Regions from separate parts of the Psychrobacillus sp. 05T411 genome, predicted to be linked through region 2. Evidence: riboswitches for the same ligand, from Rfam matches in the RefSeq annotation. Region 2 holds a riboswitch; the other holds the start of a gene.

Region 1 (17,888 bases), on a different contig from region 2:
TCACTCCCGTCAATTACCACCGTTAACGTCCCTTTTATTACCATTAAAAATTTGTGCCCACTATGTGAAAAAGCATTCCCTTTATTTTCCCCAGGTTGCAGTGTGACTAAAATTGGTAAATAGGAAGCATCGACAATTCCATTTGATAAATCCTGATAATAAAATTGCTGTCTGATGGCATCTAAGTTATCGGTTTGGGAATGGTCGGAAAAGAATATAGTTGGATTTACCTTCAATGCATCCGCTATTTTCTTTAAAGACTCTAGCGTAACACTCGATTTTCCACGTTCTACTTGGGATAAGAAGCTAATAGAGACGCCTGTGAGTTCAGCTAGATTCTTTAAGGTAAGTTTTCGTTCCTTACGTAATTGTTTTAATATCTTTCCTATAGAATTAGAAGTCATATTTACTACCCCTTTTGTAATACTCTTAATTTAAATCATACATTATTTTTTTTAGGACGGCTAATAGAGATAATGCGTCTTAGTCATCGGCGTCTCAATCCAAGTGAAGAGCTTTTTTGAGAATTGGTTGCTTTCACCAGCAATTTGGTTGCTCTCATGTTGGTTTGATTGCTTTCGGAATAGAATTGATTGCTTTAAGGGACCGATCTGTTGCCCTTAGCCGTTTTCTGGATGAATAAATTGAATAAAGTGGAAAATCTCAGCGGACACCTCATCTAACTGACTACGACGCAGTATCTCTATAATATTCAATATCGAATTGACAGAATATTTTAGATTAATTACAATAGAACTGGGAGAGTTAAAGTGTCACTTCAATTTTAAAAGGGGAGATGTAAAGTGGATCCAAAACAAATGAGGAAAGTGTGGGTTGCTAGTTTAGTAGGAAGTTCGATCGAATGGTTCGATTACTTCTTGTACGGGACAGTAGCAGCTCTAGTGTTTAACCAGTTATTTTTTGTTACGGAAGATCCATCGGTGGGAACTATTCTTGCCTATGCATCATTTGCATTAGCATTCTTTATACGTCCATTCGGAGGGGTTATTTTTAGTCATATTGGCGATAGAATTGGGCGAAAGAAGACGCTTGTAATTACGTTAAGTTTAATGGGAGTTGCAACATTTGGTATGGGGTTACTTCCAACTTACCAAGCAATCGGTGTATGGGCTCCGATTCTTTTAATAACCCTTCGTCTTGTACAAGGTTTAGGTATTGGGGGAGAATGGGGAGGAGCGTTACTTCTTGCGGTTGAGTATGCGCCGAAAGAAAAACGTGGTTTATATGGGGCTATTCCTCAAATGGGTGTAACAATTGGGATGGTTCTAGGGACTGTTGCATTATCGATCATGACATTATTGCCTGAAGGTTCATTTATGACTTGGGGTTGGCGTGTTCCATTTATCTTTAGTGCATTATTAGTTGTTTTTGGGTTATGGATTCGTAAAGGAATTGACGAAACGCCATCATTTAAAAAGGTGCAAGAATCAGGAGAAATTCCAAAACTGCCGATAGTAGATACGTTAAAGTATCATTGGCGCGAAGTACTAATTGCAATCGGTGCGAAAGTAGTAGAAACTGCACCATTTTATATTTTCGGTACCTTTGTCGTATCGTACGCAACAACAAATTTAGGCTTCTCCAGAACTGCAGTGTTAAACTCGGTGATGATCGCTACAATTGTTACGACGATTTTGATCCCGATTATGGGAAGCCTGTCGGATAAAGTGGGTCGCAAAAAACTATATGTTGCTGGAACGATTGGAATGATTTTATTTGCATTCCCTTATTTCTGGATGTTGCATCAGCAATCTGTTGCATTATTAGTGATTGCAACGATTATTGGTTTAGGTATTATCTGGTCTCCGATTACAGCGGTATTAGGTACGATGTTCTCGGAAATCTTTGATGCTAAAGTGCGATATACAGGAATTACGTTAGGGTATCAAATCGGTGCAGCGGTAGCTGGTGGTACTGCTCCGCTCGTTGCGGCAAGCTTACTATTGAAGTTTAATGATTCTTATATTCCAGTTGCGTGCTATATTATTTTCACTGCAGTTATTTCATTGATCGCAATATGGGCTGTAAAAGATCGCAGCCAAGAGAATTTGGATGATATTAGCAAAGTAGATGCTGAAAACTCAAAAGAGAATTCTAACGTTTCCAATGCATTGGGCAAAGCATAATAAGTAAAGCGATAAAAGGAAATATCTCGTCTTTCGCTAAGGTTTGTGAAAGACGAGTTTTTCTTAATTAATGGAGGTTTTTTTCATGTTAGTAGTAAATGAACAACAAATTATGCATACCTATGTTATGAAGGATGCAATTCAAGATATCACCAAAGTATTAAAAGCCAAGGAAGAAGATAAGATTGCTAGCCCTCTTCGTACTGTGATCGACTTTCCGAAGCAAGAAGCTTCCGCATTATATATGCCAAGTGCGGACTTAGAAGATGAAGTGGCGGCGGTAAAGCTGGTCACCATTTTTCCACATAACCCAGCGAAAGGCAAAGCAACAACACAGGGAGTCATTTTACTCTCAGATGGATCAAATGGGGAACATATAGCTATGTTGAGCGCCTCCTATTTAACGAGACTTCGCACTGGTGCATTAAGTGGGATAGCAACAAATTACTTAGCAAAAAAAGAGGCAAAAGTATTAGCTGTAATTGGAACGGGAGCGATGGCATTTGAGCAAGTGTTAGGAGTCCTTGCTGTTCGTCCAATCGAGCGCATTCTACTTGTAAACCGTAATCCAGAAAAAGCGAAAGCATTTGGAGAAAAACTCCATGCGTTTGGTGTAGAAACTTCATGTGAAGTTATAGAAGATGTAGCGGTCGCTATCAGACAAGCAGATATTATTAACTGTGCAACGCGTGCAATCGATCCCGTATTTAATGGAGAAGATTTAAAACCTGGCGCACATATAAATGGGGTAGGTTCTTACTTACCGCATATGCATGAAGTAGACATAAGGACGATTACTCGTGCAACAAAAATTGTGGTGGATGATTTAGCTGGAGTAAAAGAAGAAGCCGGTGAACTAATCGATGCACAAGAAAAAGGAAAATGGTCATTTGAGCAAATTCATGGGGAATTAGGAAAGCTTGTAGTAGATGCGATAAAAGGTAGAGAAAATGAAGAAGAAATTACTTTTTTCAAATCTGTTGGGGCTGCATACTTTGATTTAGCCGTTGCAAAAGGCGTATATGCCAAAGCGAAAGAGCAACAAATAGGAAATGAAATAGACATGTAATATTATTATCTTATATGGACATATTGAAAATAGAAACTGTCTCCAATGGTTACATTTTTGGAGACAGTTTCTATTTGATTGACAAGGTTTTTTTCTCATGTTAAAATTACTTTGAATTAGAGATATTTTAATTAAAGGAATCATAATATAGGAGGAATATAACATGAATCATTTAAAAGGTATGCACCACGTTACTGCCATTACAAGTAGTGCAGAAGAGAACTATAAATTTTTTACTTATACATTAGGAATGCGTTTAGTCAAAAAAACTGTGAACCAAGATGATATACAAACGTATCACTTGTTTTTCGCTGATGATGTAGGCGGAGCGGGAACAGATATGACTTTCTTTGATTTCCCAGGCATTCCAAAAGGGACACATGGAACAAACGAAATTTATAAAACAGGATTCCGCGTACCGAGCGATGCGGCATTAGATTATTGGGTAAAACGTTTCGATCGTTTAGAAGTAAAACATACTGGAATTCAAGACCAATTCGGTACAAAAGTTCTCTCATTCGTAGACTTCGATGACCAACAATATCAATTAGTGTCAGATGAGCATAATGAAGGTATTGCATCAGGAACACCATGGCAAAATGGACCAGTTCCTTTAGAGTATGCAATTACAGGGCTTGGACCAATTCATATTCGAATTGCAGAATTCGATTATATGAAGGAAGTATTGGAAAAAGTAATGCTATTTAAAGAGATTGCACAAGAAGGTTCTTTGCATTTATTTGAAGTTGGGGAAGGCGGAAATGGTGCCCAAGTCATTGTAGAGAAAAATATTATTCTTCCTCCAGGACGACAAGGGTTTGGTACAGTCCACCATGCAGCTTTCCGTGTAGAAGATCGTTCGGTGTTAGATGAATGGACGACTAGAATGGAAAGCTTCGGATTCCAAACTTCTGGTTTTGTTGATCGCTTCTTCTTCCAAAGTTTATACGCAAGAGTTGCAAATGGAATTTTGTTTGAGTTTGCGACGGATGGTCCAGGATTTATGGGAGATGAACCTTACGAAACACTTGGAGAAAAGCTATCTTTACCACCGTTTTTAGAACCAAAACGTGATCAGATAGAAAGCTTAGTTCGACCAATTGATACGGTAAGAAGTACGATTGACTTTGTAAAAGAATAATGAAACAAAAAGAGGTCATTTTCTATTGTGAAAATGACCTCTTTTTGTTTAGAAACGGGTAAAATTATTAGAATGTGTAATGCTATTTTTAGGTTCAATTATTTTGTTTTTCTAGAAGAGTACGCTATCGTTTAACTGAGACCATTATTAAAAATAAGGGGACGAGATAATTGAGCAATACAAAAGCATTCAGAAACATCAAATATTCCGTATTAGATTTAGCTCCTATTACGAAAGGTAGCTCTCCATCAGAAGCATTTCTAAATACAAAAGATTTAGCACAGCATGCAGAAAAGTGGGGATATAATCGTGTGTGGCTTGCGGAGCATCACAGTATGCCAGGTATCGCGAGTTCGGCTACTTCCGTAGTTATGGGGTATGTTGCAGCGGCAACGAAAAAAATTCGGATAGGTTCCGGTGGTATTATGTTACCAAACCATGCGCCTTTAGTTATCGCAGAGCAATTTGGTACGCTTGAGGCGATGTATCCGGGAAGAATTGATCTAGGGCTTGGTAGAGCTCCAGGAACGGACCAGCTAACAGCGATGGCATTGCGACGTGATTCCAGAAGTAGTGGGCATGACTTTCCTCAGCAACTAGAGGAGTTACGCGGGTATTTAGATGCTAATTCTAAATTCAATAAAGTACGAGCAATACCAGGTGAGGGGCAAGATATTCCTATTTGGTTACTTGGATCCAGTGGCTTCAGTGCTACTTTAGCTGGCCAACTTGGATTACCTTTTTCATTTGCCAGTCATTTTTCTCCCGAAAATACTTTGCCAGCACTTGAACGCTATCGTCAATATTTTGAGCCATCAGCAGTATTGGACAAACCATATGTGATGGTTGGTGTTAACGTCGTTGCAGCGGATACAACAGAAGAGGCAAAAATACTTTCGACAACGCATCAACAACAATTTTTAAGTTTAATCAGAAACAGACCTAGCCAAATCCAACCACCAGTTGAAACGATGGAAGGAATTTGGAATCCGCTTGAAAAAGAAAGTATTCTAAACCAACTGAAATCGACGATTATCGGAAAACCAGAGGAAGTAAAAGAGAAGCTTCAAGCATTTGCAGAAGAAACAGATGCGGATGAGTTAATTATTAATTCAACGATTTATGACCATAAAGCTCGACTCCGTTCGTATGAAATAGTTGCGGAAGTAACGGGGATGAAAGCTTAAAGAAATAAACCGGATTCTATATTATTTAGAATCCGGTTTTTCTTTATATAGTAAAATGTTAATTGCCAGAAAAATAGATGGCTTTTTTGGAGTAGCATAGGGTATGGCACTTATTATATTATGCGTGATATAGAGATACTGTGTCTTAGTGACCGCTGTGATTTTCGCTGCAGTCGTACGCTCACCCTACGGAAAGCGTCCGCCCTGCTGCAAAAATCCCTGCGGACACTTCATACAACCCGCTACTACGCAGTATCTCTATTGTGTGAGTCATTCTGTTCATCGTTCGTGTTTGTTATATCGATCAGAGACGGGCACTTTAACATTTTTGTTCTATTTATGATTTAATAAAACTTTTTTAGGGTATACAGAGTTACAGTTAAATATAGTGTATTAAGGGGGAAAGCCTAGTTGATCCAATTTGATAAGATTACGAAAGTATTTGAAGACGGCACGAAGGCATTAAACAATATAACATTGTCCATTCCCGCTGAAGCGTTAGTTGCTATTATCGGTCCAAGTGGTTGCGGCAAGACAACATTGATGAAAATGATCAATCGTTTAGAAGTTCCAACCTCCGGAGAAGTATATGTAGAAGGGAAAGCAGTCTCTTCTCTAGATGCAGTGGAACTTCGAAAAACAATTGGCTATGTTATTCAACGAATAGGTTTGTTTCCACATATGTCCATAGAAAGAAATGTATCGCTTGTACCGAATCTCAAAGGATGGCCAAAAGAAAAAACGTATGGAAGGATCTATGAACTAATGCAAATGGTAGGTCTCGATCCTAACCAATATTTGACTAAATATCCACTAGAACTAAGTGGGGGACAACAGCAACGAATTGGAGTGGTAAGGGCGTTAGCTGGAAATCCAGAGATCGTTTTAATGGATGAGCCATTTAGCTCCTTAGATCCTATTAGCCGTGAGCAATTACAAATAGAAACGAAAAAAATACAAAAAAAACTCAAGAAAACAATTGTATTTGTTACACATGATATGGATGAAGCTTTAAAAATAGCAGATATCATTGTTGTGATGAAAAATGGTCGAATTGAGCAAATAGGTACACCTACAGAACTAATCGAAAGTCCAATCAATCATTTTGTAAAAAACTTCATAGGTGTGGAACGTATTAATCGAAAAAAATCGGTTGGAAAGCGTACGCTTGAGGAGTTTATATCTTTTTTTGAACAAGACGAACAATCCTCCCATCTAGTAGTAGATGCCTCCATATTAGTAGAAGAAGCAATTGCATTATTAGAAAACGAAGGAACGAAAAAGTTGCTTGTAAAAAAGGGAAAGAAGGAGCTGGGATTTGTAGACCAATCCATTCTTCTACGTGCAATCCTTGCAAAAGAGGAGGTATCGTGAATGCAAACTTTTTTAGAGACGATTCAAAGTAGGGCAGATTTAATACAAGCTTCCTTTTTACAACATATTTATTTATCTTTTATTGCGTTAGCGATAGGTATTGGGATTGCCTTGCCGTTAAGTATTTTTGTTGCGAGGTATCGAAAATTTGCGGAACCGATTATTGGGGTGACTGCTGTTTTTCAAACCATTCCTAGTCTGGCTTTGTTTGGATTTCTAGTGCCACTCATTGGGATAGGCACGTTGACTGCTTTAATTGCCTTAATTATTTACGCACTTTTACCTATTTTAAGAAATACATATACTGGCATAACCTCCATAGATGATTCGATTATTGAAGCGGGGCGCGGAATGGGAATGACGACAAATCAGTTGTTATGGCAGATTGAGTTTCCGCTTGCTTTGCCATTTATCATGGCAGGAATTCGTACTGCAACTGTTTTGACGGTTGGAATTGCGACACTAGCTACTTTTGTTGGGGCAGGGGGACTAGGGGATGTTATTTATAGAGGTTTACAATCATATAATAATGCGCTCGTCTTAGCAGGGGCTTTACCAGTTGCTTTATTAGCCATTTTGTTTGACCTTGCTTTGAAGTGGATCGAGAAAAAAGCGACACCAAAAGGAATAAATACAAGGGGATGATGAGGAATGAAGAAAATGTTGGTCATGATTGGAATGGCAGCAATTGTATTACTAAGTGCTTGTTCGAATTCGGGAGAGGCGCTCGTTATCAGTGGGAAGCCTTGGACAGAACAATATATATTGCCGCAAATTTTAGGGCAATATATTGAGGCRAGTACAGATTATCAAGTGGAGTATAAAGAAGGACTCGGGGAAGTGGCGATTATGACACCAGCACTTGAAAAAGGTGATATTGACTTATATGTGGAGTACACGGGAACAGGTTTAAAAGATGTGTTAAAAGAGGCGTCTGAAGTAGGGGAAAGCTCGGAAAGTGTGTTGGAAAGAGTGAAGAAAGGGTATGAAGAGCAGTTTCAAGCAACTTGGTTAAGTCCGCTTGGTTTTGAAAATACCTATACATTGGCGTATGCCAAAGACAAAGATTATGATGCAAAGACTTATTCTGATCTTGTGGAAGTTTCTAGGTTTGGGAATATGGTATTTGGAGCCCCCCATGCTTTTTATGAACGGCAAGGTGACGGATTTGATGATTTGATCAACTCTTATCCATTTACATTCACGGAAACGAAAAGCCTCGATCCGAATTTAATGTATGAAGCTGTAAAAAATGGTGAAGTAGATATTATTCCAGCATTTACTACAGATGGACGAATTGAACGTTTTGAATTACAGACAACAGAAGATGATTTAGGATTTTTCCCTAAGTATGACGCAGCTCCTGTTGTACGTTTAGAAGCTTTAGAGAAGTTTCCAGAGCTCGAAAAAGTATTAAATGAGTTAGCCGGGAAAATTTCGGAAGAGMATATGTTAAAGATGAATGCAAAAGTAGATATTGACGGAGAAAAAGCGGAAGATGTTGCCCATGATTTCTTAGTGGAGAAAGGTTTGATTGAGAAATAATATAAAAACACCCGGTTCTGATTTGGGAACCGGGTGTAAATTATTTAAATCATTGCTTTAAAATTTAATCGCTTATTTAAAGCAGTCATAATCGGAATACCTACTGCCAATACAGCGAATTCACCAGCTGCAACTGTTAACCATGTATAGAAAAATGGTAGATCAAATGCAAGCTGTAGTTCAAATGCAATGATAAACATTGTAAACGTGAAGATGAGCGTATTGAATACCATACGTGCAACATGTCCTTTAACAAACTTAGTTGCAAAAATAGTAAGTGATAAAGTAATAATCGAATGTGCTACCCCAAATGTTAAATCATATGCAGCCATAGGGGAAAACATATTCGTTACGATTACACCAAGTACAATTCCAAAAAAGTATTTTTTATTAAAGACAATCAGGTGATTGAACATTTCGGCAATACGAAATTGTACTGCACCAAATGCAAAAGGTGCAATTAGAAGCGAAACCGCAACATATAAAGCTGCAATAATACCACTTATTGCAAGAGTTTTCGTTTTCATTATTCATTTCTCCTTAGTTTTTTTCCGTGGGAGGTTCTCGAACCACGTGATTTGTAATCACAATTGATAATTCTATGACAAAAGTAGAGTGTTTGTCAAGAGAGTGTTACAGTTATGTTACTGGTGCCTGGCACCAGTAACATAACTGTAACACTATTGGGGAAATAAATAGTTCTGTAAATTAGTAAAGTATATTAGGAACTGGTGTTAAGAAGGAAGGGTTTAAATGAAACAAGTACTATCGATCTTTAGTGTGTTGTTGCTTCTTATTACATTTGGCTGCACACTAGAACCGAAAAATGAAAGTCAAGAAACAGAAATAGAAACATCTTCAACTGAAACAAAGGCTAAAAAAGAAATGAGCGTTCATTTTATAGATGTTGGACAAGGAGATTCTATCCTTATTCAATCTCCTGAAGGAAAGAATATGCTGATCGATGGTGGGAAAAAGGAAGTGGGAAAAGATGTAGTGACATACTTGCGACAACAGGGCGTGGAAAAGTTAGATTATGTTGTAGCGACACATCCAGATGCTGATCATATTGGTGGACTGCTCGCAGTGTTAAACTCTATTTCGATTAAAAACTTCGTAGATTCGGGAAAAGAGCATACTACGGAGACGTATGAGAAAATGTTACAGCTTATTTTGGACAAGCATATCCCGTTTATAGTGCCAAATGTAGGCGATACGATTCCTTTAGATTCGGGTATAGAAGTCACTGTTTTAAATACTGGGGAGAAAGATGATGATAATAATGAGGCTTCTATTGTGTTGAAGGTACAATATAAGGATGTTTCATTTTTATTAACCGGGGACGCTGATGCAGGTGTGGAGAAAAGTATGCTGAGCGAATATGATTTGAAATCTACTGTTTTAAAAGCTGGGCATCATGGTTCTCATACGAGTAGTTCGGATGCTTTTATTCGGGAGGTTCAACCGGAAGTGACGATTTTAAGTTATGGAGAGAATAATATGTATGGTCACCCTACTCCGGAAGTTGTGACTAGATTGAAAAAAGTAAATTCGGACATTTATAGTACTGCGGAAGTTGGAAATATTGTAGTGAAAACGGATGGAAGAGATTACACTGTTGAGACGGATTCTATTCCAAACGAAAAAGAAAACGTGGCAGAAACACCGCTTTATATTTCAGAAAAAGATGTGCGTGAAGAAATCGTTGGTATTACAAATCAGGGGGAGGAGGCAGTTAATTTAGAAGGATGGCAATTGGTTTCTGTTGCGGGCAACCAAGTGTATAATTTTCCGAATATATCTATCGAGGCAGGAGAAACCATCTATATTACAAGTGGTCCAGATGCATTAGAAGACGCAAGCCATTTGAAATGGACAAATAGACAAATGTGGAGAAACGAAGGCGACGCAGCGCAGTTACTAAATGAGAAGGGGGTAGTGATGAGTGAACTCAAATAAATACACACTCGATCGAGTAGAGGGGGAACTCGCGGTATTCTTAAAATACCCGAGTGAAACAAAAACACTGCATATTCCTATTTCTGAACTAGACGTGAGCTTAAAAGAAGGGTATATTGTGCATATCCTCGTCGAGAATAACAGATATAAAGTGGAACACTTAGAAGAAGAAACAGAGAACCAAAGAAAAAAAGTACGAGGATTATTAGAACAATTGAAAAACGAGCGAAAGTAAAATTATCATTATGACAGATATGTTACGGGTGCCTGGCACCCGTAACATATCTGTCATAATTGCTTAAAGGGTAGTGTCTCGTAGGAAGTTTTGTACGATATGATGGTCTGGTTCGTATGTTCTGAGTGTATAGCCTTCTTTTTGAAGCCATTCTATTATTTGCGGTAGTGCTTTTGTTGTTTGGCTACGGTCGTGGAGAAGGATGATGATGTCACCGTCTCCGGATTTGTAGGCTTTTTCTACTCCGATTTGGACATTTTGGACAATTTTATTTGCTTCTTTATCGGTGTATTTCCAGTCGTTCGAATCGATGTCCCAATCCCATAGTTTAAAGTCGTTCTTTATTAGCTTGGCTTTCATAGCAGTTGTTATATGTGGTTTGCTGCCATAGGGTGTGCGGACAAGTTTTGTGTCTTTCCCAGTCATTTTTTTGACTAGTTTCGTTCCTTCAATCATTTCGTCTATGAAAGATTTGGAAGAAAGGTAAACTTTGCTTTTATCATGTGTCATGCTATGCGTTCCGATATAATGACCATCTTTTACTACTGAATTGATAATGGATGCGTTCTTTTTCATATGGTTTCCTAAAAAGAAGAAAGTTGCTTTGGCATTATATTTTTTTAATATGGAATTATTGAGAGCAGTAAATTTGTTGGGACCGTCGTCAAACGTTAAGTAGACATTTGCTTTTGAAGTGGTCGTTGAAGGTTGTTTTTTATTCAAAAGTTTCTCTAAATAGCCTTCAAAATTTGCGTGCGACATATGAGTCCAGTCTTCTTTGTAGATACGTTGTGTTTTCTGTTTTTCGAAGTTTTTCACTTTGTATCCTATTTCATTTGCCATATATTCTACACTGATAAAAAGTTTGCCATCCACTTTAACAATTGGGGACCACTCGAGTGCTACCCCGTCTTTAGATGTTAGTTGTGACTTTTCGTTATAACTAATTTCTATTCCGTTTTTTCGTATGTAAGTAATGCCTTTTTCTATTTCAAAAGGGATATCTAGATGTGCTGCAATTTCCTCAAGTGGAACTTTTGGATCTTGATTGATTACTTTGATTTCACTAAAATCGAGCAAGTGATCTTGGAAGGCTATGAGATGGGGCAAAGGTGTTTCGGCTGCTATTACAACGGTTGTACTAAAGATAGTAGAAATGATAAAAGCAGCCAATATTATAAAATATCTTTTCATGAAATGGATCACTCCTTATATAGTTTAGAATCTCTTTTTTAAAACTATATGTATTTGGTAATCCATGTATGCTTGTTATAAACTATGAATAAAGAGAGGTGAGTTTCGTGGCAAATAATAATAGAATGCCAGATAGTGCAACGTCTCATGCAAAGCCTAATTATAGAAAGGCGATACTTTGCGTGGGAAGACCTTTAATCGCCATTTCATAATGTCGGCTTTGCACCTTATTGGAAGTTTAAAAAAGATAAGGAGCGAGCAACATGACTTATGTAAAAGCAACTTCTGTATTACCTGAAGATCTTGTAAAGGAAATCCAGAAGTATATACAAGGGGAAACTATTTATATTCCGAAACTTGATAACAACTACAAGCAGTGGGGAACATTATCTGGAGAAAGACAGAGAATCGACGATAGAAATTATTCGATTAAACAAGCTTATAAGAGTGGAACTTCGATGGTTCAATTAGCGGAAGAGTTTTTTCTATCCGTTGAAACGATTAAAAAGATAATTTATACAAAGTAATTTATACTGAGCTGATAAATCCATAAAAGGATTATCAGCTTTTTGTATGCAAAGAACATTTCCCAATCGTCTTTTCCATTTATTAAAAGATAACTTCCCGCTACAATAAACTAGTAGAAAACATTAGTAAAAATGTGTTAAGGAGAGATAAGTATGCATCCTTTTATTAGAAACGATCAATTTAATTTCATAAAAAATCAAGGGCAAGCATTAATAAATGGTCATTCTACGGTAAACGATCAGCGCGTATTAAATGCTTTAAAGTCCATAACTAGCGAAAAAATATCCAATTTGTTCGAAAATCTAAATGAAGAACAAAGACAATTCCTACATCCCATTATAGAAATAAAAGAAAAAGCAGATGCCGAAGCATTATTGGCACATATAAAACCTTATGTCATCCCTTTTAAAGAAGTAACAGAACAAACCATTAAAAAGTTATTTCCAAAAGTGAAGAAACTAAAAACTCCTTCACTAGAAAATATAGATTTTAGGGAGATTTCTTATTTAGGATGGTTGGATAAAGGCTCCAACAAAAAATTCCTTATTGTAGAATATCAAGGTAAACTAGTTGGAATTATAGGAGACTACACAATCTCCAACAAGAAAGGTATTTGTGCGCTATGCAATCGCATCGAGGAAATTGGAATGTTTACCTCTGCAGTAAAAGGCGCAACACAAGATGCTTATATTAAGAGGGGCAATTATATTTGCCAAGACAGTCATAAATGTAATCACAATTTGATCTCATTAGACAAACTTAATGAATTTGTAAATCTCATAAATGGATGATTACAATCTTGTTGCAGGTGCCAGGCACCCGTAACAAGATTGTCATAAAAGGAGGGAGGGAAATAGAAGTGGAAGAGGAATTGCTAAAGATTTTTGATAGAAATAGAAATGCTATCGGAACGGCTGCACGCCATGAAGTGCATAAGCTTGGACTTTGGCATGAAACGTTTCATTGTTGGTTTATCAGTAGGGAAGAAGGAATAGATTATATCTATTTGCAAATTAGAAGTGAATCCAAAAAGGATTATCCTGGATTGTTAGATATTACGGCTGCAGGTCATTTATTAGCTTCGGAGACCGTGCGTGATGGCGTTAGAGAAGTGGCGGAAGAGCTTGGAATTATGGTGTCATTTGAGGAATTAGTTTCGCTTGGGATACTGGATTATTCGGTGACTATGGGTGAACTTATTGATAAAGAGTTGGCCAATGTTTATGTTTATACATGCAATTTAGATTTTGATGATTTTGTCCTTCAAACAGAAGAGGTTTCAGGAGTTGTTCGAGCGGAATTCAAGCAATTTACGGAGCTTTGGTCAGGGAAATCGAATAATCTAGAAATAGAAGGTTTTGTAATAAGTGAAGCAGGAACAAGGATCCCTGTTAATAAACTAGTAACGATAGCTAGTTTCGTGCCCCATGAAAATTCATATTATGAATCAGTAATTGAAGGGATAACCAATAAAGTAATTCTTCGCGATTTCGGCTTAGAATAAAGTTTTAGTTATTAGTGAATAGAAAAGGGGTTGCACCAAAGATAATAATAATCTCTTGTGGCACAACCCCATTTGGTTATTCTAATATTTTAATCGTTACGTTTTTACGTCCCCATTTATATGCATCGCTTTTAGAGGAGAAAAACACATCAATTTTGTTTCCTTTAATATTTCCACCTGTATCGCCTGCAATAGCATATCCATATCCTTCTACATGAACTTTTGTTCCGAGCTTGATGACTTTTGGATCAACCGCTATTACTTTAATATCCGGATTCTTTTTTAAGTTAATGCCTGTGCTTGTAGTCCCAGAGCAACCGTTGCAATTCGCAGTAAATGCACTAGCGGATACAACAATCTCCTTCACGACTTTATCCTCTGAATCGGAGCGAGAAGGATTTTTTGTTTTTGCAGCTTGTTTTGTAGTAGTGATTTTCAGTTTTTGTTTCGGTTGAATCGTATCAGATGTTAAGTTATTCCATGATTTTAAATTGGAGATCGATACATTATATGTTTTCGCAATTTTATATAATGTGTCCCCTTTTAGTACGGTGTGCGATGAAGATGCTGCCACACCTGTTGAAGTTCCGCTAACCAATAATGCAAATGTGATGATGAGTGTCCCAAGAATTTTTCTCAAATACTCTACCCCTTGCTATTTAGTCTACTCCATATATTAGCAGTGTTGTATTACAGGAACATTACGACGATTTACCAATAACATTACAAAGTAGATGTCTAATATTACAAGGCAATAAAAAGAGTGTATGCACCAGCCATTTGAAACATGCCAAAAACCCTTCAAATTAATATTTGAAAGGCTTTGTAAGTATATGTTTTAACTGAATTGAGAGAGTTTCGTGACTGACGAGCATTTACCTCAATGAAAAAGGCAGACTCACAAGAATCTGCTTTAAGGGGAGGTGGTTTTAAAAGTATCTCCACCCTGTATGGTTCCATTTTCATAGCCTTTGTAGAACCAGGATTTACGCTGTTCAGAAGTACCATGGGTAAAGCTTTCTGGTACGACATACCCCATTGCTTGTTTTTGCAATGTGTCATCACCGACCGCGCTTGCAGCAGTCAGTGCTTCATCTAAATCCCCTTCTTCCAACAAGCCCATTCCTTGTGCATGTTTTGCCCATACTCCGGAGAAATAATCTGCTTGAAGTTCAAACCGAACAAGGTATTTATTGAATTCCTCTTCGCTTAACTTTTGTCGAAGGGGCATTACTTCCTCCGTAGTTCCTAGCAGTGTTTGTACATGATGACCTACTTCATGAGCGATCACATAAGCCATGGCAAAATCCCCAGGTGCATGGAATTTCTCTTGCAATTCCTGATAAAAGCTCAAATCGATATACAATTTTTGATCACCTGGACAATAAAAAGGACCGACAGATGCACCTGCAGCGCCACATGCCGAATTTACACTATTGGTATAAAGAACAAGCGTTGGTTCTGTATATTGTAAGCCATTTTCTTGAAATATTTTGGTCCAAACTGTTTCTGTATCCGCGAGCACAACAGATACAAATTCTGCTAGTTCTTTTTCTTGTGCCGTTTCCTCGTATGGGACAGAGCTAGATGGCTCGGTTACACCTAAATTACCAATTAAATCTGCTGGATTTCCACCAAGCAAGGTTACGATAAGCACTATAATTAATCCTAAACCTCCGCCAACACCAGCAATTGCTTTTCCGCTGCCTTTACCACGTCTGTCTTCTACATTGGCACTCCGCTTTCTACCTTGCCATTTCATCTCGTTCACTTCCATTCGCACTGATATAATTATCTTATACCCAAATTCTTTAAGTTTAGACAATAATAAATGGAATGTTTCGGCTATAATTATACAAAAAGGGTGGGAATTTATGATGATGCTAAAAAAACCAAAAATGCTTCAAGCGGGCGATAAAGTAGCTACGATCAGTTTATCTTGGGGTGGTGCAGGGGAACCTGATTTAACATGGAGGTATGAACAAGGAGTCGAACGACTAGAAAAAGTGTTTGGTCTTGAGGTCATTGCAATGCCAAATAGCTTAAAAGGCGCTGATTATTTATATGAAAATCCACAAGCAAGAGCAGAGGATTTGATGGATGCTTTTAAGGATCCTTCGATTAAAGGAATCATTTCCAATATTGGCGGGAGTGAAAGCATTCGCCTATTTCCATATATTGATTTTGATGTCATTCGATCAAATCCGAAAGTATTCATTGGTTACTCAGATTCTACTGTGACTCATTTGTTTTGTCACAAAGCGGGAATTTCTTCTTTTTACGGTCCTGCCATATTAATGGACTTCGCCGAAAATGTAGAAATGCATGATTACACAGTGGAAGCTTTGAAAAAGACTTTATTTTCAAATGAAGTAATCGGGGAAATTAAACCAGCGCTTGAATGGACCAGTGACCGCCTGGAATGGATTGAAACAAACAAATATACAAAACGAAAAATGTATCCCAATAAAGGTTATGAGGTGCTGCAAGGAAGTGGCATAGCTCAAGGAACATTAATCGGAGGATGCATCGAAGTATTAGAATTTGCAAAAGGAACGTCTCTTTGGCCAGACCAATCGTATTGGAAGGATAGTATATTATTTTTCGAAACGTCCGAAGAAATGCCAGAACCTTCGAATATCGAATATTGGCTACGGAACTACGGTTCACAAGGAATTTTACAAAAAGCAAAGGGCATCATTTTCGGAAAACCTTTGAAAGAAAAATATTACGAAGAGTATAAAGAGTCAATTGTAAAAATTATGAGAGAGTTAGAGTTAACGAATTTGCCTATTCTATACAATTTGAACTTTGGTCATACCGAGCCGAAATTTGCCTTACCGTATGGAGCTTTGGCAGAAATCGATTGTGAGAATGGTACTTTTTCTATTTTAGAAAGTGGAGTGGAGTAATAAATGGCTTCTTTTATCGTGATAGGTGGAGGAATTTTAGGTGCCTCCACGGCGTATCACCTGGCAAAACAGAACGTGAAAGTTACATTAATTGATCGACAGGATTTAGGGCAAGCATCAGCAGCGGCCGCGGGAATAATTTGCCCTTGGATTTCTCAAAGAAGAAATAAAAAGTGGTATGCACTTGTTCGAAATGGTGCCAAATACTATAAACAGCTTGTAAAAGAGATCGAGGAATTAGGGGAAACTTCGACTGGTTATAAACAAGTAGGAGCAATAGCATTGCAAAATGATGCGAAAAAGCTACAAAAAATGTTCGAGCGTGCAATGGAAAAACGGGAAGAAGCTCCGGAGATTGGTGACTTGAAAATTCTTTCTCCGGGTGAAACGAAGTCTTTATTTCCACTTATTTCGGAAGACTTTTCTTCTTTATACGTCGAAGGGGCTGCTAGGGTGGATGGGCGTGCAATGCGAGATGCCTTAATTAACGCAGCGAAGAAGCTAGGAGCGGAAGTGATTTATGGCGATGCGCAGCTTCTGGATGGTAATGTTTTCGTAAATGGAAGCCAATTAAAAGCGGATAAAATTATTCTCACTGCCGGCGCTTGGGGCAATGAAATTCCATCAAAACTAGGAGTGAATATGAAAGTAAGCTTTCAGAAAGCACAAATTATGCACTTTCATATAGAGGATGAAAACACAGGGGACTGGCCGGTTGTGTTGCCTCCATCCAACCAGTATTTACTTACATTTGATCATGGGAAGGTAGTAGCTGGTTCCACTTACGAAGAAAATACTGGTTATGATATCCGTGTAACAGAGGAAGGAAAGCGAGAGTTACTCGATAATTCTATAAATATTGCAAAATCTTTAGAAAATGCCGAAGTAAAAGAAGTACGAGTAGGGTTTAGACCATACACGCCTGAATTTCTTCCGGTAATAGGAAATTTACCTGGTTTCTCAACGATTTATTTTGCAAATGGTCTAGGAGCTTCCGGTTTAACAGCGGGACCATTTGTTGGTGCTGAACTTGTTAGATTTGCATTGGGGCAAGAAACAGTACTTGATATATCTGCATATGCTCCGAATTAAT
Region 2 (5,609 bases):
AAGGATTTAAAGTAAATATAACAACAAACGGGACACTCCTTAAAAAGAATAGACATAAACTGTTAGGTAAACCGGCGCTACGACAAATGAACTTCTCACTCCATAGTTTTGATGGACATGAAGGTTCTACCGACCGTGAAGGATACTTAGCAGAAATTCTTTCGTTTGCAAAAGAAGCTGCAGCACAAGGGGTCCTCATCTCCTTCCGCTTATGGAATTTAGACCCGGTTCATGCAACAAGCGAACAAAAGAGAAAAAACCAAGAAACATTAGATATCTTAGAAAAAGAGTTTAATTTAGATTACAAAATTGAAGAAAAAGTTGTGCCTGGAAGTGGAGTAAAAATTGCAGACCGCATTTATATTAACCAAGACCATGAATTCCAATGGCCGAGTTTACTAGCACCGGAAGACGATGGAAAAGGTTTTTGTCATGCCCTGCGCAGCCAAGCAGCCATCCTTGTAGATGGCACAGTAGTACCTTGTTGTCTAGATGGGGAAGGTGTAATTGATCTCGGTAATATTAATGATAAACCTTTCTCTGAAATTATCGAGGGAGAAAGAGCCAATAATTTGTATGATGGTTTTTCTAGAAGAGAAGCTGTGGAAGAAATGTGTAGGAAGTGCGGTTACAGGAAGAGATTTGGAGCTTAAAACATGTCCCTGTGTAGGAACCAATTCAGAATTGTTTCCTACACAGGGTTTTTTTTTATTCTGAAACAAGCTGCTTTCTTCTACTTACATAAACTTGGTTCAATACCAATGCACCAAACATTTGAATAACCGTCTTCACGATAATTTGTCCCAAAATAGCAAAAGGCACTGCTTCCCAAGGGAGAAAATTAGCTCCAAGTGGACTTAAGCCAATTATAACGAAAATGACAGAGTCTAGAAATCCTCCGACAATTCCGCTATAAAACACACGCCAAGCCATTGGCAGTTTCAGCCTTGTATAGATCTCAGTATCCGCTGTTTCAGCGACAACAAATGACAGTGCGGATGCCACTACAATTAATAATGTGTCCCCAAGCATGAATGAAACCAACGCGGATAAACCTAAAGCTATAATAATAAATAAATATGTCTTTTTCCTTCCGTATTTATTTTGTACAAGATCTCGGAAAATGAAAGTTGCTCCAATCAAAAGCGTTCCCATAGGGACGATAAACACGCCTAGCTGTAATGGTGCGAATGCTGCTGTTACTACATTAGCAGTGACGATAGATAATAAATAAAATAATATTCTCATGATGTTACTCCTCAAGTAATTTTTATGGCTATACGCCTCTTTTATTTCCCCAAATAAGCGCGTGAAGCTGTGGTAGTACTTTGACATCTTTTAATTCTTCATCAGCAATTACCCAATCAATCAGCATCTCGTATTTCTTTAATAGATGGTTGATCAGCTGTGGGTTGTCAGTTGTTGTAATTTCATCATTACCCACTTGGAGATAAAAAGGAATCCCTGGGTATCGATGGTGTACTTGCTTGGCATACTCATAATCCTCTTGATTGAAAACGACTATTTTGAGAGAAATATGCTGCTCACTGTTTCGATTTATAAGTTTTCCGATGATAGCAGATAACACAGAAAAATCCGTGATCATTCCGGAGCTGGGAGGCTTTGGCGAAATCGTCAATTCATCGATATCATACAACCATTCCTGCCATTTGCTTCCTTGTGTCTCTACTCCGATCTTCATATCACTTTCTTTTAAAAGAGCAATGAGTGATTCTAAGTTTCGAAGCAGTACTGGATTTCCACCCGAAATGGTGACAAATGAAAAACCATTACCTCCAATACGTTTCAACTCAGACCAAATTTCCTCTGCAGTCATTTGGACGATAAGATGCTTTCCACTCCCATCCCATGTAAACGATGAATCACACCAGGAACAGGAATAATCACAGCCAGCAGTTCGAACAAACATTGTTTTCTGTCCAACTACCATTCCCTCCCCTTGTATAGTAGGCCCAAATATCTCCATTACAGGTATCTTACTCAACTTCCATCCACTCCCGTCTCGCTTCAGCGTAGCTTGTTGGAGTTTCATATAACCTGATAAATTCTACACGTGCCCCGTCATATCGTTCTTCCTCAAGCAATGTTTCGCTTAGTTTCTCGTAAATCCAGACAACGATGTTTTCTGCCGTCGTATTCATCGGTGGAAGTGTTTCATTCAAATAACGATGATCTAAATAGATCTCTATTTTTTGTTTCCATATTTCTTTTATATCGCCAAAATCAATCACCAAGCCGCGGTCATCCGTATATCCGCTTAACCCTAATACGGCACGATACGTATGACCGTGCAAATTTTTACATTTTCCTTCGTAGTTGTGTAAATGATGGGCAGCATCGAAAGTAAATTCTTTGCTCACGAGAACTCGCTTTTGATGATACTTTAATTGACCACTTTGAATATCTTCCCCAATTTTTTGCAGCTTATCGACAATTCTAAAATGAGTCATAGCCTAAGACTCCTTTTGGAAGCTTAAATATTCATCAAGCCCTTTTTTTCGCAGCCTACAAGCTGGACATTCCCCGCAACCATCTGCAATTACACCGTTATAACAAGTCAACGTTCTTTCCCGTACAAACTTAAGTGCTCCAAGCTGGTCCGCAAGCTCCCATGTTTGCGCCTTATTCAGCCACATAAGTGGTGTATCCACCACAAAAGTATCATCCATCGCTAAATTTAACGTTACATTCAATGATTTAACAAAAATATCTCGGCAATCGGGATATCCGCTAAAATCGGTTTCACAAACCCCAGTCACAATATGCTTGGCTCCTACTTGGCTCGCTAAAACTCCTGCAAATGAAAGAAAGAGCATATTCCGACCAGGTACAAAAGTCGACGGCAATCCACCTTCTTCTCCGTCTTCTACCTCTATATCATCTCGAGTTAATGCATTCGGTGCGAGCTGATTTAAAAGAGACATATCGAGAATATGATGCTTGATACCAAGCTCCTCTGTTATTGCTTTGGCACATTCAATTTCAAGACGATGCCTTTGCCCATAATCGAAAGTCACAGCCTCAATCTCTTTAAAACGTTCTTTTGCCCAGAACAGACAAGTTGTACTGTCCTGGCCTCCACTAAATACAATAATTGCCTTTTCCTGATTCATCAGTAAAACTCCCTTATAACAAAAAAACGGCACTCTAAAAAGAATGCCGTTTTCTTCTTAGTTTTTTAAAGAGGGTAGCTAATAACCTCTTCCTTTATGCGGACTATTCAATTTATCGATTATCTATTTTTTCAGGGTAAAGATCATGGTTCATCAAACGATAATTTGCCATCTCTTCATATTTGGTCCCTGGTCTACCATAGTTACACCATGGATCAATGGATATTCCCCCACGTGGTGTGAATTTTCCCCAAACTTCGATATATCTCGGGTCCAATAATTTAATTAGATCGTTCATGATGATGTTGACGCAATCTTCATGGAAATCTCCATGATTTCTAAAACTAAATAAATACAATTTTAGCGATTTACTTTCTACAATCTTTTTATCCGGTATGTACGAAATATACATTGTCGCAAAATCAGGCTGTTGTGTAATCGGGCATAAACTAGTAAACTCTGGACAATTAAATTTTACGAAATAATCCCGATTGGAATGGAGACTATCTACTGACTCCAATACTTCCGGTGCATATTCAAAAGAATATTTTGTCCCCTGATTCCCCAACAATGTTAAATCCTTCAAACCTTCTTCTTGGCTTCTGCCAGACATAATAAAAACCTCCTAATAAAATGTTTCTAACGAGGCATCTCTAACCAGTCTATCGCAAACATATAGGATAAAAACAAAAAAGCCATGCCCAAATATGGACATGGCGAAACGTCATGTATCCATAGTTTTTTATAGAGGGTATCAGCTATGAACCTCTCCCGATTAAGTCGGGTACTTGTATATGATATAGAATACTTCTGGAAACGTCAAATAGTGATTTATAGTTTTCTTTACAATATTCCTTCCCTCCATTAAACTTTTAACGACAACATGGATTTTATTAAAAAGGAAGTACACTTAACGTACTATTTTAAGGAGGAATTATGTATGCATAACATGCAAGATATTATTGAAACTAGAGATTTCATTATGAGTAAAACAAACCACCGTCCTTCTATTGGACTGATTTTAGGCTCGGGGCTAGGAAGTCTTGCCGATGATATTCAAAACGCTGTTAAAATTCCTTATAGCGAGATTCCACACTTCGCAAAATCCGAAGCAATTGGACACGCAAACGAACTTGTTATCGGTGAATTAAACGGAAAGATAGTTGCTGCGATGAAAGGTCGTTTTCATTATTATGAAGGTTTTACTTTAGATGAGGTAACTTTCCCCGTACGTGTGATGAAAGCACTAGGAATTGAAAACGTGATCATTACAAATGCTTGCGGCGCAGTAAATACAAGCTTTAGCCCTGGAGATTTAATGTTAATTTCGGATCATATTAATTTAACAGGGGCTAATCCGTTAATCGGACCAAACAACGATGAATTAGGAACTCGTTTCCCTGATTTATCAGATGTATATAGCAAGGAACTTCGTAGTATTGCGAATAAAGTAGCAAATGAACAAAATATACCATTACAACAAGGTGTATATGCTTGGTGGAGCGGACCTACTTACGAAACTCCGGCAGAAATTCGTATGATCCGTACATTAGGGGCTGACGCTGTCGGTATGTCTACAGTACCAGAAGCGATAATAGCTACTCACGGCGGGATGAAGGTACTTGGTATCTCTTGCTTAACGAATATGGCATGTGGAATATTAGATCAACCGTTGAATCATGAGGAAGTAATTGAAGTTGCTAGTCAAGTAAAAGTTAAATTTGTAGGATTGGTAAAAGGAATTTTGGAAGAGATTTAAAAAATGTCCCTGTGTCAGAAACAATTCTAAATTGTTCGCGACACAGGGACAAAAAAATTTAGATTTTTTTCAAATCCTCCACAAATTCTTTTACTTTTTCCTCTTTTGTCGCCCATGATGTTACTAAGCGAATCGCCGAATGGGTAGTATCAACTTTTTCCCATACAATAAATGCGTATTTTTTTTGAAGCTCCTCAATAAGGGCGTTTGGTAATATAGGAAAGATTTGATTCGATGGAGAATGAGTCAAAAATGAAAAATCGGCATTTCTACATGCTTCCCTAAGAATGGCCGCCATCTTATTGGCATGTTGAGCTAATTCGAAAAATAAATCCTCCTGGAACAGTTCATAAAATTGACTACCTAAAAGTCTCCCTTTTGCTAAAAGTGCCCCTTTTTGCTTCAAATGAAAACGAAAATCTTCTTTTAAAGAATCTCGGCAAATGACTAATGCCTCTCCTAAAAGTGCACCATTTTTCGTACCACCAATATAAAAAGCATCCACAAGTGTAGGAATATCACTTAGTTTCAAATCATTATCATCGGAGCATAGCGCTGACCCAAGTCTTGCCCCATCTATATACAGTAAAAGATTATGCTCTTTACAAAAGTCACTTAAAGCCAACAAATCACTCTTCATGTAGATTGAGCCTATTTCTGTCGTATTTGATAGGTAAACCAACTTTGGTTTTACCATATGTTCATCTGTATGTAGG

What was found. Region 2 has a riboswitch for preQ1 ahead of queF (preQ(1) synthase). Riboswitches for the same ligand answer to the same signal wherever they lie in the genome.
Region 1: another riboswitch for preQ1. It lies ahead of AC1DFT_RS13535 (QueT transporter family protein); the one in region 2 lies ahead of queF (preQ(1) synthase).

The regions. Positions count from the first base shown of each region.
Region 1 covers NZ_JBFTLO010000016.1:13,588-31,475, forward strand. The annotation lists gene AC1DFT_RS13495 (helix-turn-helix domain-containing protein) at 1-404, opposite strand, end outside; gene AC1DFT_RS13500 (MFS transporter) at 804-2,147, shown strand; gene AC1DFT_RS13505 (ornithine cyclodeaminase family protein) at 2,233-3,216, shown strand; gene AC1DFT_RS13510 (ring-cleaving dioxygenase) at 3,380-4,357, shown strand; gene AC1DFT_RS13515 (LLM class flavin-dependent oxidoreductase) at 4,528-5,544, shown strand; gene AC1DFT_RS13520 (ABC transporter ATP-binding protein) at 5,956-6,918, shown strand; gene AC1DFT_RS13525 (ABC transporter permease) at 6,919-7,563, shown strand; gene AC1DFT_RS13530 (glycine betaine ABC transporter substrate-binding protein) at 7,570-8,463, shown strand; gene AC1DFT_RS13535 (QueT transporter family protein) at 8,508-8,990, opposite strand; PreQ1 riboswitch class I at 8,998-9,042, opposite strand; gene AC1DFT_RS13540 (MBL fold metallo-hydrolase) at 9,217-10,422, shown strand; gene AC1DFT_RS13545 (DUF3006 domain-containing protein) at 10,409-10,657, shown strand; gene AC1DFT_RS13550 (polysaccharide deacetylase family protein) at 10,721-11,851, opposite strand; gene AC1DFT_RS13555 (CD3324 family protein) at 12,115-12,378, shown strand; gene AC1DFT_RS13560 (FusB/FusC family EF-G-binding protein) at 12,532-13,170, shown strand; gene AC1DFT_RS13565 (NUDIX hydrolase) at 13,239-13,883, shown strand; gene AC1DFT_RS13570 (3D domain-containing protein) at 13,960-14,523, opposite strand; gene ypfJ (KPN_02809 family neutral zinc metallopeptidase) at 14,797-15,645, opposite strand; gene AC1DFT_RS13580 (S66 family peptidase) at 15,764-16,795, shown strand; gene AC1DFT_RS13585 (NAD(P)/FAD-dependent oxidoreductase) at 16,799-17,887, shown strand.
Region 2 covers NZ_JBFTLO010000005.1:182,240-187,848, forward strand. The annotation lists gene AC1DFT_RS05795 (radical SAM/SPASM domain-containing protein) at 1-653, shown strand, start outside; gene AC1DFT_RS05800 (VUT family protein) at 709-1,248, opposite strand; gene queE (7-carboxy-7-deazaguanine synthase QueE) at 1,277-2,005, opposite strand; gene queD (6-carboxytetrahydropterin synthase QueD) at 1,998-2,471, opposite strand; gene queC (7-cyano-7-deazaguanine synthase QueC) at 2,475-3,134, opposite strand; gene queF (preQ(1) synthase) at 3,247-3,747, opposite strand; PreQ1 riboswitch class I at 3,863-3,909, opposite strand; gene AC1DFT_RS05825 (purine-nucleoside phosphorylase) at 4,075-4,893, shown strand; gene AC1DFT_RS05830 (threonine aldolase family protein) at 4,952-5,609, opposite strand, start outside.